2 linked regions of the Aromatoleum petrolei genome follow. The protein of the gene in region 2 interacts with the protein of the main gene of each other region in a pairwise test. Links are inferred from orthologs where the notes say so. Each region holds a gene or a part of one and is shown on either strand. Other genes may lie near its edges.

Region 1 (5,102 bases), 1.4 Mb from region 2 along the record:
CGCGTCAGCGCGACGTCAAGCGCATGTTCGCGTACTCGTCGATCGAACACATGGGTCTGATGACCTTCGCCTTCGGCCTGGGCGGCCCGATCGCGAACTTCGCCGGGCTGCTGCACATGACCGTGCATGCGCTGGTGAAGTCGGCGATCTTCTTCGCCGTCGGCCACGCCGCGCAGAAGGCGGGTTCGCAGGCGATGGAGGACATCCGCGGCCTCCTGAAGGTGAATCCGACCGTTGGCTGGGGCCTGATGCTCGGGTCGCTGGCAATCCTCGGCATGCCGCCCTTCGGCGTGTTCGCGAGCGAGTTCCTGATCCTGACGACGGCGATGCGCGAGGCGCCGTGGGCCACGCCCTTCCTGCTCGTCGCGCTGGGTGTGGCGTTTGCGGCGATCTTCGGGCGCGTGCAGCCGATGGTGTTCGGCGACACGTCACTGCGCCCGCTCGCCCACCCGCCGGCACTGCTGCCGGTGTTCGTCCATCTGGGGCTCGCGCTGATGCTGGGGCTCTACATTCCGCCCTACCTCGACGGCTGGTACCGTCAGGCGGCGCAGATGATCGGAGGCTGACCGTGGAGTTCTTCGGACTCGATTGCCGCTTCGAACGGCTCGATGCGCCTGTGCCGATCTTCGGCGCACGCGTGCATGCCGCGCAGTGGAGCGCGCTTGCCCTGGCCGTGGCGGAGGCGAAGGGACGGCTCGTGAGCCTGTGGGGCAGCGACGAACGTGCCGCCGGCGACGGCTTCGCGGTGTCGGCGGCGTACGCGACGGCGGACGGACTGCTGTGGGCGAAGCTCGGGCTGGACGCGGCGGAACCCGCTTATCCGGACATTTCGCGCTTTTTCCCCGCCGCGATCCGCATGCAGCGCGCTGCGCGCGACCTGGTCGGCATCGAGGCCGAGGATGAGGGCGAAGGCGGGGGCGACACGCGCCCGTGGCTGCGGCACGGCGCGTGGCCGGCGGACTATTTCCCGCTGCGCATCGGGAACACCGGCCAGGAGCGCTTCGAGGCACAGGCCGACGCCTACCCCTTCGTCCCCGTCGAAGGCGACGGCGTGCATGAGATCGCGGTCGGACCGGTGCATGCCGGCACGATCGAGCCGGGGCACTTCCGCTTCTCGGTGGTCGGCGAGAAGGTGCTGCGGCTCGAGGAGCGGCTGGGCTACAAGCACAAAGGCATCGAGCGCCGTTTCATGGGCATGGATGTCGACGAGGGCGCGCGGCTGGCCGGCCGGGTGTCGGGCGACAGCACCGTCGCGTACGCGTGGGCCTACGCCATGGCGGCGGAATCGCTCGCCGGGGCGAAGGTACCCGAACGCGCGGCGTGGCTGAGGGCGCTGCTGCTCGAGCGCGAGCGTGTCGCGAACCATCTCGGCGACCTCGGCGCGCTTGGCAACGATGCCGCCTTCGGCTTCGCCCTCGCGCAGTTCTCGCGCCTGCGCGAGGACTGGCTGCGCCTGAACCACGAGTGCTTCGGCCACCGCCTGATGATGGACTGCGTGCGTCCCGGCGGGATGGCACGCGATATCGATGCGGAAGCCTGCGCGAAGCTGCGCAGCCAGGTGACGGCGATTGCGGACGAGGTCGCCGAGCTGAAGGACATCTACGACGAGCACGCCGGACTGCAGGACCGGCTGGTGACGACCGGCCGCGTCACGCCCGAACTCGCCGTACGCCTCGGGCTGACCGGGCTTGCGGGGCGGGCGAGCGGGCAGACGGCCGACCTGCGGGCCGACTTCCCGTGGCCGCCCTACGACGGTCTCGCGGTGACGGCGTGCTCGCATCGCAACGGCGATGTCGCGGCGCGTGTCGCGGTACGCTTCGGCGAGTGCTTCGCCTCGCTGCGGATGATCGACGCGCTGCTCGCCGGGCTGCCGGGTGGGGCGGTCCATGAGCCGATGCTCGTGACGCGGGACGGCGTCGGCGCGGGCTGGATCGAAGGCTGGCGCGGCGAGGTGTTCGTCGCGCTGGAAACCGACGCGCGGGGGCGCATCGTGCGCTGTCACTGCCACGATCCTTCATGGCAGAACTGGCCGGTGCTGGAGCACGCGATCATCGGCAATATCGTTCCGGACTTCCCGCTGATCAACAAGTCCTTCAACCTCAGCTATTCGGGGCAGGATCTGTAATGTGGCACATCCTGAAATACGTCGCGCGCCGCGGCCGTGTCACCGAGCCGGCGCCCGAGCCGCTGGAGGGCGCCCGCCGCCCCGCGCACCTGATCCATCACGAGATCCTCGCGATCCTCGGTCGCGCGCTGGCGATCCGCCACGTCGACGCCGGGTCGTGCAACGGCTGCGAGCTCGAGATCAATGCGCTGAACAATCCTTACTACAATATCGAGGGCCTCGGCATCCGCTTCGTCGCCAGTCCGCGCCACGCCGACCTGCTGCTGGTGACCGGGCCGGTGTCGCGGCACATGGAGGTAGCGCTGCGGCGCACCTACGACGCGACGCCGGCGCCCAAGCTCGTCGTCGCGGTGGGCGACTGCGGTTGCAATGGCGGGATCTTCGGCGAGAGCTACGCGAGCTGCGGCGGCGTAGCGAACGTGATCCCGGTCGATGTGACCGTGCCGGGCTGTCCGCCGCCCCCGGCCGAGCTCCTCGCCGGGATTCTCGCCGCCGTGCAGGCGCGCCCGCCGAGCGGCGAGGGCATGGCCGCGCAGGAGGATTTCGCGCCCGGCTTCAACTGAAGTCGCGTCCGGTCAGCCGACGTTCATCTTCAGCGCGAGCCGCGCGACGGCGGCGCCGACGGCTTCGACCGAAGTCCGCACGCGCGCATCCTGCAGCTGCCCTTCCGCGTCGAAGGCGCTATCTGCCTTGGGCACGCCGACCTGGTCGGGCACGACGAGGAAGCCGAGGTTGGAAAGGTATTGCCGCGTGTGCTGCAGCGAGCGGATGCCGCCGAGCGCGCCGGGCGAGGCGGCGACGATGCCCGCGGGCTTGCCGCGCACATGCACCGTGCCGGGCTTGCCGGAGCCGTCGGGCAGGGGGCGCGAGAGCCAGTCGAAGGTGTTCTTCACCAGCGGCGGGAAGAAGCCGTTGTATTCGGGGGTTGCGAGCAGCAGGCCGTGGTGCTGGGCGAACAGCGCCTGCAGCCGTGCGGCCGCGGGCGGGATGCCCTCGGCGGCTTCGAGGTCGCCGTCGTAGAGCGGCATCACGTGCTCGCGCGGCTCGTAGAACGTGACCTCGGCGCCGGCCTGCTCGGCGCCGCGCACGAGCACGGCGAGCAGGCGGCGGTTCCACGAATCCCGGCGCGCGCTGCCGGGCATGGCGAGGAGTCGGACGGTAGGCATCGGGGCGTCTCCTGAGGGGCGGGCTCCAATACATCCGTTCGCCTGAGCCTGTCGATGGGCATTGGCAGGGCGTCGACAAGCTCAGCCCGAACGGTGATCGAAGCTGATCAATTGCCGGGTCAATAGGTCGGTCGAATACCCACCTACGATCCGGAAACGCCCCCGCAGTTCATTTCCTGCGCGCTTGCCACCATGAGTCGAGGCTCCAGGCGCCTGCGCCCTGTGCAACCAGCATGAGCATGCCACCCGCGATGGTGAGATTCTTCATGAACATGATGGATTGCATCTGGTCGGCGAAGTTGGTGTGGAAGAGGATGGCGGCGGCCACGCAAAAAAGCGCGAGCCCGGCCGCAGCGAGCCGGGTGAGCGCACCGAGGAGCACGCCCAGGCCACCGCCGAGTTCGGCCAGGATCACGAGCGGCAGCAGGGTGCCGCTGACGCCCATCGCCGCCATGTACTGCTGGGTGCCCGCATAGCCGGCACCGAGTTTGCCCCAGCCTGCGGCGATGAACATGAATGCGAGAAGAATGCGTGCGACGAGCATGATTACGTCTTTCATCAACTTCTCCTTGTAGGGTCGGGCGTGCTGCCCTCCTACCGATTTAGTCGAAATGCGACGCATTTGCAGGCCGTTCCGATCCGGAACGGCCTGCGGGGCGCTGTCGGCAGACAGTCAGGTCGGAATCTTCACGACGTGCAACAGGTTGGTGCTGCCGCTGCGGCCGAAGGGGAGCCCGGCGATGATCACGACGTCGTCGCCAGGCTGGGCGAAGCCGTGCGTGACGACTGCGGCGCTGGCGTGCTCGACCATCTCGGCGACGTCATGCACGTCCTCGAAAGGCACCGGATGCACGCCCCACACCAGCGCGAGGCGGCGGGCGGTGGCGAGCTGCGGCGTGAGGCCCAGGATCGGCGTGCTCGGGCGTTCGCGGCTTGCGCGCAGGCAGCTGAAGCCGCTGCTGGAATAGGCGACGGTGGCCGCCGGATTGAGCAGCGCAGTGACGCGGCGCAGCGCGCAGCAGATGGCCTCGGGCGTGTTCGCCTGCGCGGGCATGTGGCTCGCGTCGAGTCCCGCGCGCCAATCGGGGTCCTGTTCGACCTCGGTGATGATGCGATCCATGATCGTCACCGCTTCGACCGGGTACTGGCCCGAGGCGGATTCCGCCGACAGCATCACCGCGTCGGCGCCGTCGTAGATCGCGGTCGCGACGTCGGAGGCCTCGGCACGGGTGGGCACCGGCGCGCTGATCATCGATTCGAGCATCTGCGTGGCGACCACCACCGGCTTGCCGGCGGCGCGGGCGGCGCGGACGATGCGCTTCTGCAGGATGGGCACCTGCTGCGGCGGCAGTTCGACACCGAGGTCGCCGCGCGCGACCATGATGCCGTCCGCGAGGGCGACGATCTCGTCGAGGCGCTCGATCGCGGCCGGTTTCTCCAGCTTGGCCATGATCCACGCGCGGTCGCCGACGATCTCGCGCGCCTCGCGGATGTCCTCGGGGCGCTGCACGAAGGACAGCGCCACCCAGTCGACGCCCAGCGACAGGCCGTAGTCGAGGTCGGCGAGGTCCTTGGGCGTGAGCGGCGAGATTGGCAGCACGACGCCGGGCACGTTCACGCCCTTGCGGTCGGACAGCGGGCCGCCGACCAGCACCGTGGTGTCGGCAAAATCCGGGCCGAAGGCATCCACGCGCAGGCGCAGCTTGCCGTCGTCGAGCAGCAGCTCGGTGCCCGCTTCGAGGGCGGCGAAGATCTCGGGGTGGGGCAGGTTGGCGCGCGTCGCATCGCCCTCGCTCGCGTCGAGGTCGAGG
Region 2 (7,880 bases):
AGGAAGCCGGGGAAGACCATTAGCGCGATGCCGGGCACGGCGAGCATCAGCGCGAGCCAGAACCCCTGCTGCAGCGAGGGCGCGATCCCTTCCATGCGGCCGGCGCCGAAATGATGCGCGACGGTCGGGGCGACGGCCTGCAGCACGCCCACCACCAGCATCACGATGGAGATATATACGCCGCTGCCGACGGCGACCGCGGCGAGGTCGACGGTGCTGTAGCGGCCCACGATCACGGTGTCGGCGATCAGCATGCTCATCGACAGGATCTGCGCGACTAGTACGGGCCACGCGTGGTGCAGCAGCTGGCGGGCGATGAGGGAGGCCGAGACGGACGACGAGGCGGGGGCGCTCAAGGAAGAGGGGGATCGGGGTTGAGGGAAGGATTCCCGGCGGGAACCGGGAGTGGGGAAGCGAGTTTAGCCAAAAAAACCATGCACGTACCAGCCACCGGGTGGGTCGAGCTGCTCGAATACCCACCACAGCGCGGCATCGGGTGCGCGGGCGATGTAGTAGTCGCGACGCATGTCGGCGCCGTCCCACCACCCGGATTCGATGCGTTCCGGCCCGCGCAGCAGCGTCAGCGCGCGGATAGAGTCGAGCGCGCGCGGTTCGTTCATCAGCCATAGGGGGCGAGGGCCGGTGGCCGGCGGGGTGCTGTGGGGGGCGGGGCGTCCGGGGTCGGCGAGGCGCCAGGCGCGTTCGGGCCGGTGCTCGCAAACCGGATGTACGGTACGAACCGCCTCGCGCCCCAGCCGCGCGCGCAGACGATCGAGCAGCAGGGCGGCGGCGTCGCGTGCGCTGTCGGGGTCGCTGAACAGGTCCTGCGTGCGCCCCGGGGTGACCACCGGGTTGTCGGCGAGAAGGCGCAGTGCCTCGACCGGCGCGGGCAACTGCAGCGCGGCGAGGTGTTCGCGGGCAAGCATCAGCAGTCGCCCGTCGTCGCGCCCCGGCGTGCCGGTGACGATCTCGAGCACGGTGTCGGGGTGGCCCTCGTGCTCCAGCTGCAGGCGGCAGCGATCGAGCGCGGCATGGCGGGCGGCAAGCCAGGCGGACAGCCCGGAAAACAGCCTTCCGGCGGCGAACAGCAGTGGCTCGGTGTGCAGCAGGCTCGCGGGCAGGACCAGCCGCGATTCGAAGCGTTCCGGCGGCAGAAACCAGGGGCGCGGATCGGGGCGTTCGCCGCGGGCCCGCGCGAGCGTGTCGAGCACGACGGAGGCCTGGCGGCGGGCGAGCCCGTCGCGCGGCAGGCGGGCGACGTCGCCGATGCGGCGGGCGCCGATGCCGTGCAGCAGGTCGAGCGTGGCGCGGGATACTTCGGCGCCGTCGCCGAGCAGTTCGACGGGCAGGTCGTCGAGCTTGCGCCACCACTCGGCGGCGGCCCGGAGCTGCCGGCCCGGGTGCGTGCGCGCGAGCCAGCGTGCCGCGAGCGGGGTCGGGGCAGCGGCGATCGCGGCATCCAGGCCGAGCGGCGCGAGGCCGGCGCGGATGCGCCGCACCAGCCCCGTGACGCCGCCGAACAGGCGCAGGCTGCCGCTCGTTTCCAGCACCAGCCCATCGGGCGGGTCGATGCTGACGCAGGGCGTGAATTGCGTGGCCCACGCGGCGAACTCCGCCAGCGTCGCGGCCTCGAGCGCCGGGTCGCGTTCGCGCAGTTGCAGCGACGGAGCGACCGCGAGGGCGCCGGCCGCGCCCTGGCCGGGTTCGACGCCGCGCGCGAGCGCAGCGGCAGTCGCCGCGACCACGCGCGCGCCGGGGCTGTGTTCGACGACCGCCAGTTCGCCCGGCTCATCCACGCCGCGCGTGAATACCTGCAGCGGCAGATCGGACAGGATCAGGGCGAACCAGAGCATCGTTGAGGGCGGGAATGCGGCGCAGGCCGGGTCGTTGCGGGAGGGACAGGTACAGCGGGGCGGCGAGGCCGGGGCCGCGCCGTTTGAGGATGTCCACGGCGAGTTCGCCGTCGCTCGCAGCGAGCCGCAGGCGCAAGACGGCGGGGGAGGGCTGCCGGGCGGCGGAGACGGGACGGAACAGGAACAGCGGGGTCGCGGAGCTTTCGGCGGCGAGTTGCAGACGCCGCAAGGCGGCGGTGTCCGCACGTGCCAGCCAGGCGAGCACGATGCTGCTGCCGCCCGACGCTAATGCCTGTCGCACCGACCACAGGATTTCGGCGTGGTTGCCCGGTTCGAGCAGCAGCAAACGTTCGAGCGGCACCCCCGCTGCGACGAGGGCAGGGGCGTAGGGCAGATGGGGCGGGGCGACCCAGACGATCCAGCGATCGGCCGGCAGGGCGTGCAGCACGGGCAGCAGCAGTCCGAGTTCGCCGATACCGGGGCGGTCGGACAGCAGTTCGATCAGCGCATTACGGGGCCAGCCGCCGCCCGGCAGCTGGGCATCGAGCGCCGCGAAGCCGGTGGCGATGCCCGCCTCGGCCGACTGCGCGAGCCGGTCCGCCTGCCATACGAGGCCGGACGGCAGGGCTGCGAGGGTGGTCTGGGCGAGGGCGGCCATCGAAAGCGGGGGGCGGGAGGAGGATCACGGCGGCAGGCTTCACAGCGAGCCGTTGCGCACCAGGCCGACGGCGATCCCCTCGATCGTCAGGGGGGTGCTGCGGGTATCGACGACGATGGGCGCGAAATCGGGGTTGGCCGGCAGCAGGCTGACGATGGGGCCCTTGCTGGTGAAGGTCTTCACGGTCACCTCGTCCTCGACGCGGGCGACCACCACCTGCCCGGAACGTGCCTCGTGGCTGCGGTGCACGGCGAGCAGGTCGCCGTCGAGGATGCCTGCGTCGCGCATGCTCATGCCGCGCACGCGCAGCAGGTAGTCGGCGCGCGGCGAGAAGAGGGCCGGGTCGATCTGGTGGCGCGATTCGATGTGCTCGACCGCGAGGATGGGACTGCCGGCCGCGACCCGACCGATCAGCGGCAGACCGAGCCCTTGGGCAAGGCGGATGCCGCGCGCGCGCCCCTCCTCGAGCAGGATCGCGCCCTTCGCGGCGAGTGCGCGCAGATGGCTTTCGGCCGCGTTCGGCGAACGGAAGCCGAATGCGCTGCATACCTCGGCGCGCGTGGGCGGACGCCCCTCGGATTCGACCGTCTGGCGGATGAACTCGAGGATTTCGCTCTGGCGGGCGGTCAGGTTGTGGTCGCGGTTGCTCATGGGGTTCTCCGGGGTAACTGTAATTTTAAACAGCTTGTGCTGATCCGCAAGCATTAAATCGGTGTAGCGCAAGCGGGGGAGACGCAGGTAGAGTTCGCTTCGTGTCTCGGCTAGAATCCAACGACGTCAGGGAGATCACATGTTGCAGATCGGTGATATCGCGCCAACGTTTTCGCTGCCGGATGCGGACATGGAGGATTTCGACCTCGCCGCAGAACGCGGCAGGCACCATGTGGTCCTCTACTTTTACCCTCGTGACAACACGCCGGGATGCACCATGCAGGCGGCCGACTTCTCCGATCATGAAGACGAATTCGCCCGCTACGACTGCATCGTCGTCGGCGTCAGTCCCGACGATTGCCTGACCCACGCCGAATTCCGCGACCAGCACGGCCTGTCGATACGTCTGCTTTCCGACGTCGAGACCGAGGTGTGCCGGCTCTACGATGTCTGGCAGCCCAAGGAAGTCGATGGTGTGAAGAAGATGGGCGTGGCGCGGACGACCTTCGTGATCGACAAGGAAGGCATCATCCGTCACGCACTCCGCGACGTTACCCCCCGCGGCCATGCGGCGGGGGTTTTTGAACTGGTCAGGAAACTGGAAACAGAGAAAGCTAATGGAAATCGTCAAGAACAGCGTCGTAACGCTTAAGTACACCGTCGTCGACCCGGACGGCAACATGATCGATGATGGTCAGCAACCGCTGGTCTACCTGCATGGCGGCTACGATGGCATCTTCCCCGCCATTGAGGAGGCGCTGCACGGCAAGAAGGTCGGTGAGCAGCTGAAGGTCAAGCTGCAGCCCGAAGATGCCTTCGGCGATTACGACGAGGAACTCGTGCTGGTCGAGGACATCAGCCAGTTCCCCGAGAACATCGAGGTCGGCATGTCCTTCGAGCGCGTCACCGACGACGGCGAGGAGGAGATGATCTACCGCATCACCGACATCGCCGACGGCAAGGTCGTTGTCGATGGCAATCATCCGCTGGCCGGCACCGCCCTGGTGTTCGATGTGACCATTGCGGAAGTGCGCCCGGCGACCGCCGAGGAGCTGGCGCACGGCCACGTGCACGGCGCGGGCGGCCACCACCACTGATCGGACGACCGGTCGCAGCATTGCCACGGGGCCGCGCAAGCGGCCCTTTTTCCATCCCTCTTTCGTTTCACTCCGCGTCCATACCCGTCCGATGACCGTACTTGCCGGAACCGACCGTCCGCCCGCGCAGGAGGACCGACCAATCGACGCCCCGCTCCTGGACGTGCGGCACTTGCGCGTGCATATCGGCGCCGCCGCACGGCCCGTACGTCCGGTCGACGGCGTCGGGTTCTCGATCGCGGCGGGGGAGACCTTTGCACTGTTGGGCGAATCCGGCTGCGGCAAGTCGATGACGGCGCTGGCCCTGCTGCGCCTGCTGCCCGACGCCGGACGCATCGTTGGCGGCGAGGTGCGCTTTGCCGGCGACGAGCTGCTCGCCCGCAGCGAGGCGGACATGCGCGAGGTGCGCGGCGGCCGGATCGCGATGATCTTCCAGGAGCCTTCGACCAGCCTGAATCCGGTGATGACCGTGATGACGCAGATCGGCGAGGTGCTGGCACGCCATCGCGGCCTGCGCGGCGCGGCGGCCCGTGCGGAAGCACAGCGCCTGCTTGACGCGGTCGGGATCCCCGACGCTGCGCGACGGCTGGACGATTACCCCTTCCAGTTTTCCGGCGGCATGAAGCAGCGTGTCATGATCGCGATGGCCCTCGCGGGCGACCCGGAACTGCTGATCGCCGACGAGCCAACGACCGCGCTCGACGTGACCATCCAGGCCCAGGTGCTCGACCTGCTCGCGCGCCTTCAGGCCGAGCGCGGCATGGGCATGCTGCTGATCACCCACGACCTGGGCGTGGTGGCGCATATGGCGCACCGCATCGGCGTGATGTACGCGGGCGAGCTGGTCGAGACCGGCGCGCGCGACGATTTTTTCCGCGCGCCCCTGCACCCGTATTCGCGCAAGCTCTTCGCCGCGCTGCCGACCGACGCCCAGCGCGGCCATCCGCTGGCGGCCCTGGGCGGGCATGTGCCGCCGCTGGACCAGGTCTTCACCGGCTGCCGCTTCGCCGGGCGTTGCCCCGACGTGTTCGAGCGCTGCCATCACGACGCCCCGGCGTGGCAGTCGGTCGGAGCGCAGGCAGTGCGCTGTCATCTGTACGCGGAAGATCATGCCGAAAGGCCCGCGGTCTCCGCCGCGGCGGCCTCGGCAGGTGCGGCTGGCGAACGTGCCGCCACAAGGACGGCGCCCCTGCTCGATGTGCGCGACCTGCAGGTGCATTTCCCGGTGCGCAAGGGACTCCTGCGGCGCGAGGTGGCGCGCGTGCGCGCCGTCGATGGCGTGAGCCTGGCGCTCGCGCCGGGCCGTACGCTGGCGCTGGTGGGCGAGTCCGGATGCGGCAAGACGACCGCCGGCAAGGCGATCCTGCAGCTCGTCGCGCCGACCGGCGGCGAGGTGTACCTCGACGGCACGCCGCTCGCGGGGCTGTCCCGCGCGGCCTTGCGCGCGCTGCGGCGCGATTTCCAGATGGTGTTCCAGGACCCCTTCGCGTCCCTGAACCCGCGCATGCGCGTCGGCGAGATCATCGAGGAGGGCATGCTCGCGCTGGGTGTCGAGAAGGATCCGTCAGCGCGCGCGGAGCAGATCGATGCCTTGCTTGCGCGCGTGGGACTCACGTCGGAAATGAGGCTGCGCTACCCGCACGAATTCTCCGGCGGCCAGCGTCAGCGTATCGCGATCGCGCGGGCCCTTGCGGTGCGCCCGAAGCTGATCGTGTGCGACGAGCCGACGAGTGCGCTGGACGTGTCGGTGCAGGCACAGATCCTCAACCTGATGCGCGAATTGCAGGCGGAGTTCGATCTCGCCTATCTCTTCATCACGCACAACATCGGCGTGGTGAGCTGGCTCGCCGACGACGTTGCGGTGATGTACCTGGGACGCATCGTCGAGCAGGGGCCGGTGGGGAAGGTGCTGGCCGCGCCGGCGCATCCCTACACCCGTGCGCTGCTCGCGGCGGTTCCCGATATCGCGCGCGAAACCGCGGCGCATGCGGGCGCTGCCGAGCGCGCAACGCGGCCGGTGGTGGCTGGCGACCTGCCGTCGCCACTGGCGCCTCCGCCCGGCTGCCACTTCCACCCCCGCTGCGAGCGGGCGACCGATATCTGCCGTGCGCAGTATCCGGCGGTAACCGACCTGCGCGGCGGGCGCAGCGTGCGCTGCCACTGGCCCGCCTGAGGCGGTCCGCGGCGTTCAGCGCTTCTGGTTCTTCTGCGCGGAGGTCGTCGTCTTGCCGGACGACTTCGGCGCGGTCTTGGCAGTCGATTTCGCGGGTGCCTTGGCGTTCCCCGACGAAGCCTTCTTGCCGGCCGCGCGCCTGCCGGTCGAGGTCTTGCCAGCCCCCGATTTCTTTCCGCCCTTCGCCTGCGCGCCCTTTGCGTCCGCCTTGGACGGGATCGTGCTGGTGTCGAGCGCGGCGTTGCGCGGAATCATCCGGGCCGCCGCGATCGCGCCGTCGGGTTCGATGCCGTTGGGGACTAGCAGGGTGTATCCGGGGCTCACGCGGCTGCGCGCATCGAGGCCGTTGATCTGGTGCAGTTCGCTCAGCGACAGGCCGAAGTCGCGTGCGACCGACGCGAGGGTGTCGCCGCGGCGCATCTCGTAGGTGCGCCACTGCTTGCCGTTGTTCTGATGTTCGGCCAGGCGGGCGCGGAAGCGTTCGGCGCGGTCGACCGGAATCACCAGCGAATCGGCTCGCGTGGTGGCGGGACGGTTGTAGGAGGGGTTGAGCGCGAGGAACTCCTCGAGCGGCATCTCGGCGAGGCGCGCGGCGGTCGCGAGGTCGATACCGGCGGGGGTGTCTACGGTGACGAAGTGGCGGGTGTTCGGAACGTAGGGCAGCTCGAAGTGGAAGAGCTCGGGCTGCGCGACGATGTTCTTCAGTGCCTGCAGCTTGGGGACATAGTTGCGGGTTTCCTCGGGCATCCGCAGCTGGCTGTATTCGGCTGGCAGCCCCTCGGCGAGGTTGCGCTGCACGGCCCGTCCTACGGCGCCTTCGCCCCAGTTGTAGGAGGCGAGGGCGAGGTGCCAGTCGCCGTGCATCTCGTAGATGGTCTGGAGGTAGTCGAGCGCGGCGTTGGTCGAGGCGATCACGTCGCGCCGTTCGTCCACCCACTTGTCTTGCGTCAGGTTGTAGTTGCGCCCGGTCGAGGGGATGAACTGCCACAGTCCCGAGGCGCGCGCGCGCGAATAGGCCATCGGGTTGTAGCTGCTCTCGACCATCGGCAGCAGGGCGAGCTCGGTGGGCATGCCGCGGCGTTCGAGTTCGTCCACGATGTGATAGAGGTAGCGCCCGCCGCGCTCGAACACCCGTTTCAGGAATCCCGGACGGTTGAGGTAGAAGAGTTGCTGTTCGGCGACCGTCTCGGTATCGAGGTCGGGCATGCCGAAGCCGCGCCGGATGCGGTCCCAGATGTCGTTCGCATCGCGTGTGAGGTCCAGTGTGAGGACGCGCGGGGCAGGGTCACGCAGTTCCAGTACTTGGCCGGGCGAGGCGGCGAGGCCTTCCGTTCTGCGCGCGGCCGATGGCGGGCGCAGGCTCCCGAGCGAACGCGGGCTGGCTTCGGCCGGCGCGGTGTCGACCGGCGCAGGGGCATTGGAGGGCAGGACATCGCCAGCCGGGGTGT

What was found.
Region 1: the proteins of ToN1_RS00295 (region 2) and ToN1_RS06480 interact in binary tests that used the Escherichia coli proteins (3 or more experiments, as listed by UniProt). The link is inferred for Aromatoleum petrolei from one-to-one orthologs.

The regions. Positions count from the first base shown.
Region 1 is NZ_CP059560.1:1,414,399-1,419,500, reverse strand. Bases 1-2,846 are described here. They hold ToN1_RS06480 (hydrogenase large subunit), read left to right. Parts: upstream 1-568; coding sequence 569-2,125; downstream 2,126-2,846. Other genes in these bases: ToN1_RS06470 (NADPH-dependent FMN reductase), read right to left, coding at 2,701-2,846; ToN1_RS06475 (NADH-quinone oxidoreductase subunit B family protein), read left to right, coding at 2,125-2,688; ToN1_RS06485 (hydrogenase 4 subunit F), read left to right, coding at 1-566. Also shown: more of ToN1_RS06470, read right to left, coding at 2,847-3,291; ToN1_RS06465 (DoxX family protein), read right to left, coding at 3,461-3,850; pyk (pyruvate kinase), read right to left, coding at 3,965-5,102.
Region 2 is NZ_CP059560.1:63,139-71,018, reverse strand. What follows is about bases 2,648-5,519. They hold ToN1_RS00295 (FKBP-type peptidyl-prolyl cis-trans isomerase), read left to right. Parts: upstream 2,648-3,779; coding sequence 3,780-4,259; downstream 4,260-5,519. Other genes in these bases: ToN1_RS00290 (ABC transporter ATP-binding protein), read left to right, coding at 4,351-5,519; ToN1_RS00300 (peroxiredoxin), read left to right, coding at 3,302-3,814; lexA (transcriptional repressor LexA), read right to left, coding at 2,648-3,162. In the rest of the region: ToN1_RS00320 (MATE family efflux transporter), read right to left, coding at 1-356; ToN1_RS00315 (Y-family DNA polymerase), read right to left, coding at 420-1,853; translesion DNA synthesis-associated protein ImuA, read right to left, coding at 1,789-2,511; more of lexA, read right to left, coding at 2,551-2,647; more of ToN1_RS00290, read left to right, coding at 5,520-6,432; ToN1_RS00285 (transglycosylase SLT domain-containing protein), read right to left, coding at 6,448-7,880. UniProt on the Escherichia coli protein: Folding helper with both chaperone and peptidyl-prolyl cis-trans isomerase (PPIase) activities. Chaperone activity prevents aggregation of unfolded or partially folded proteins and promotes their correct folding.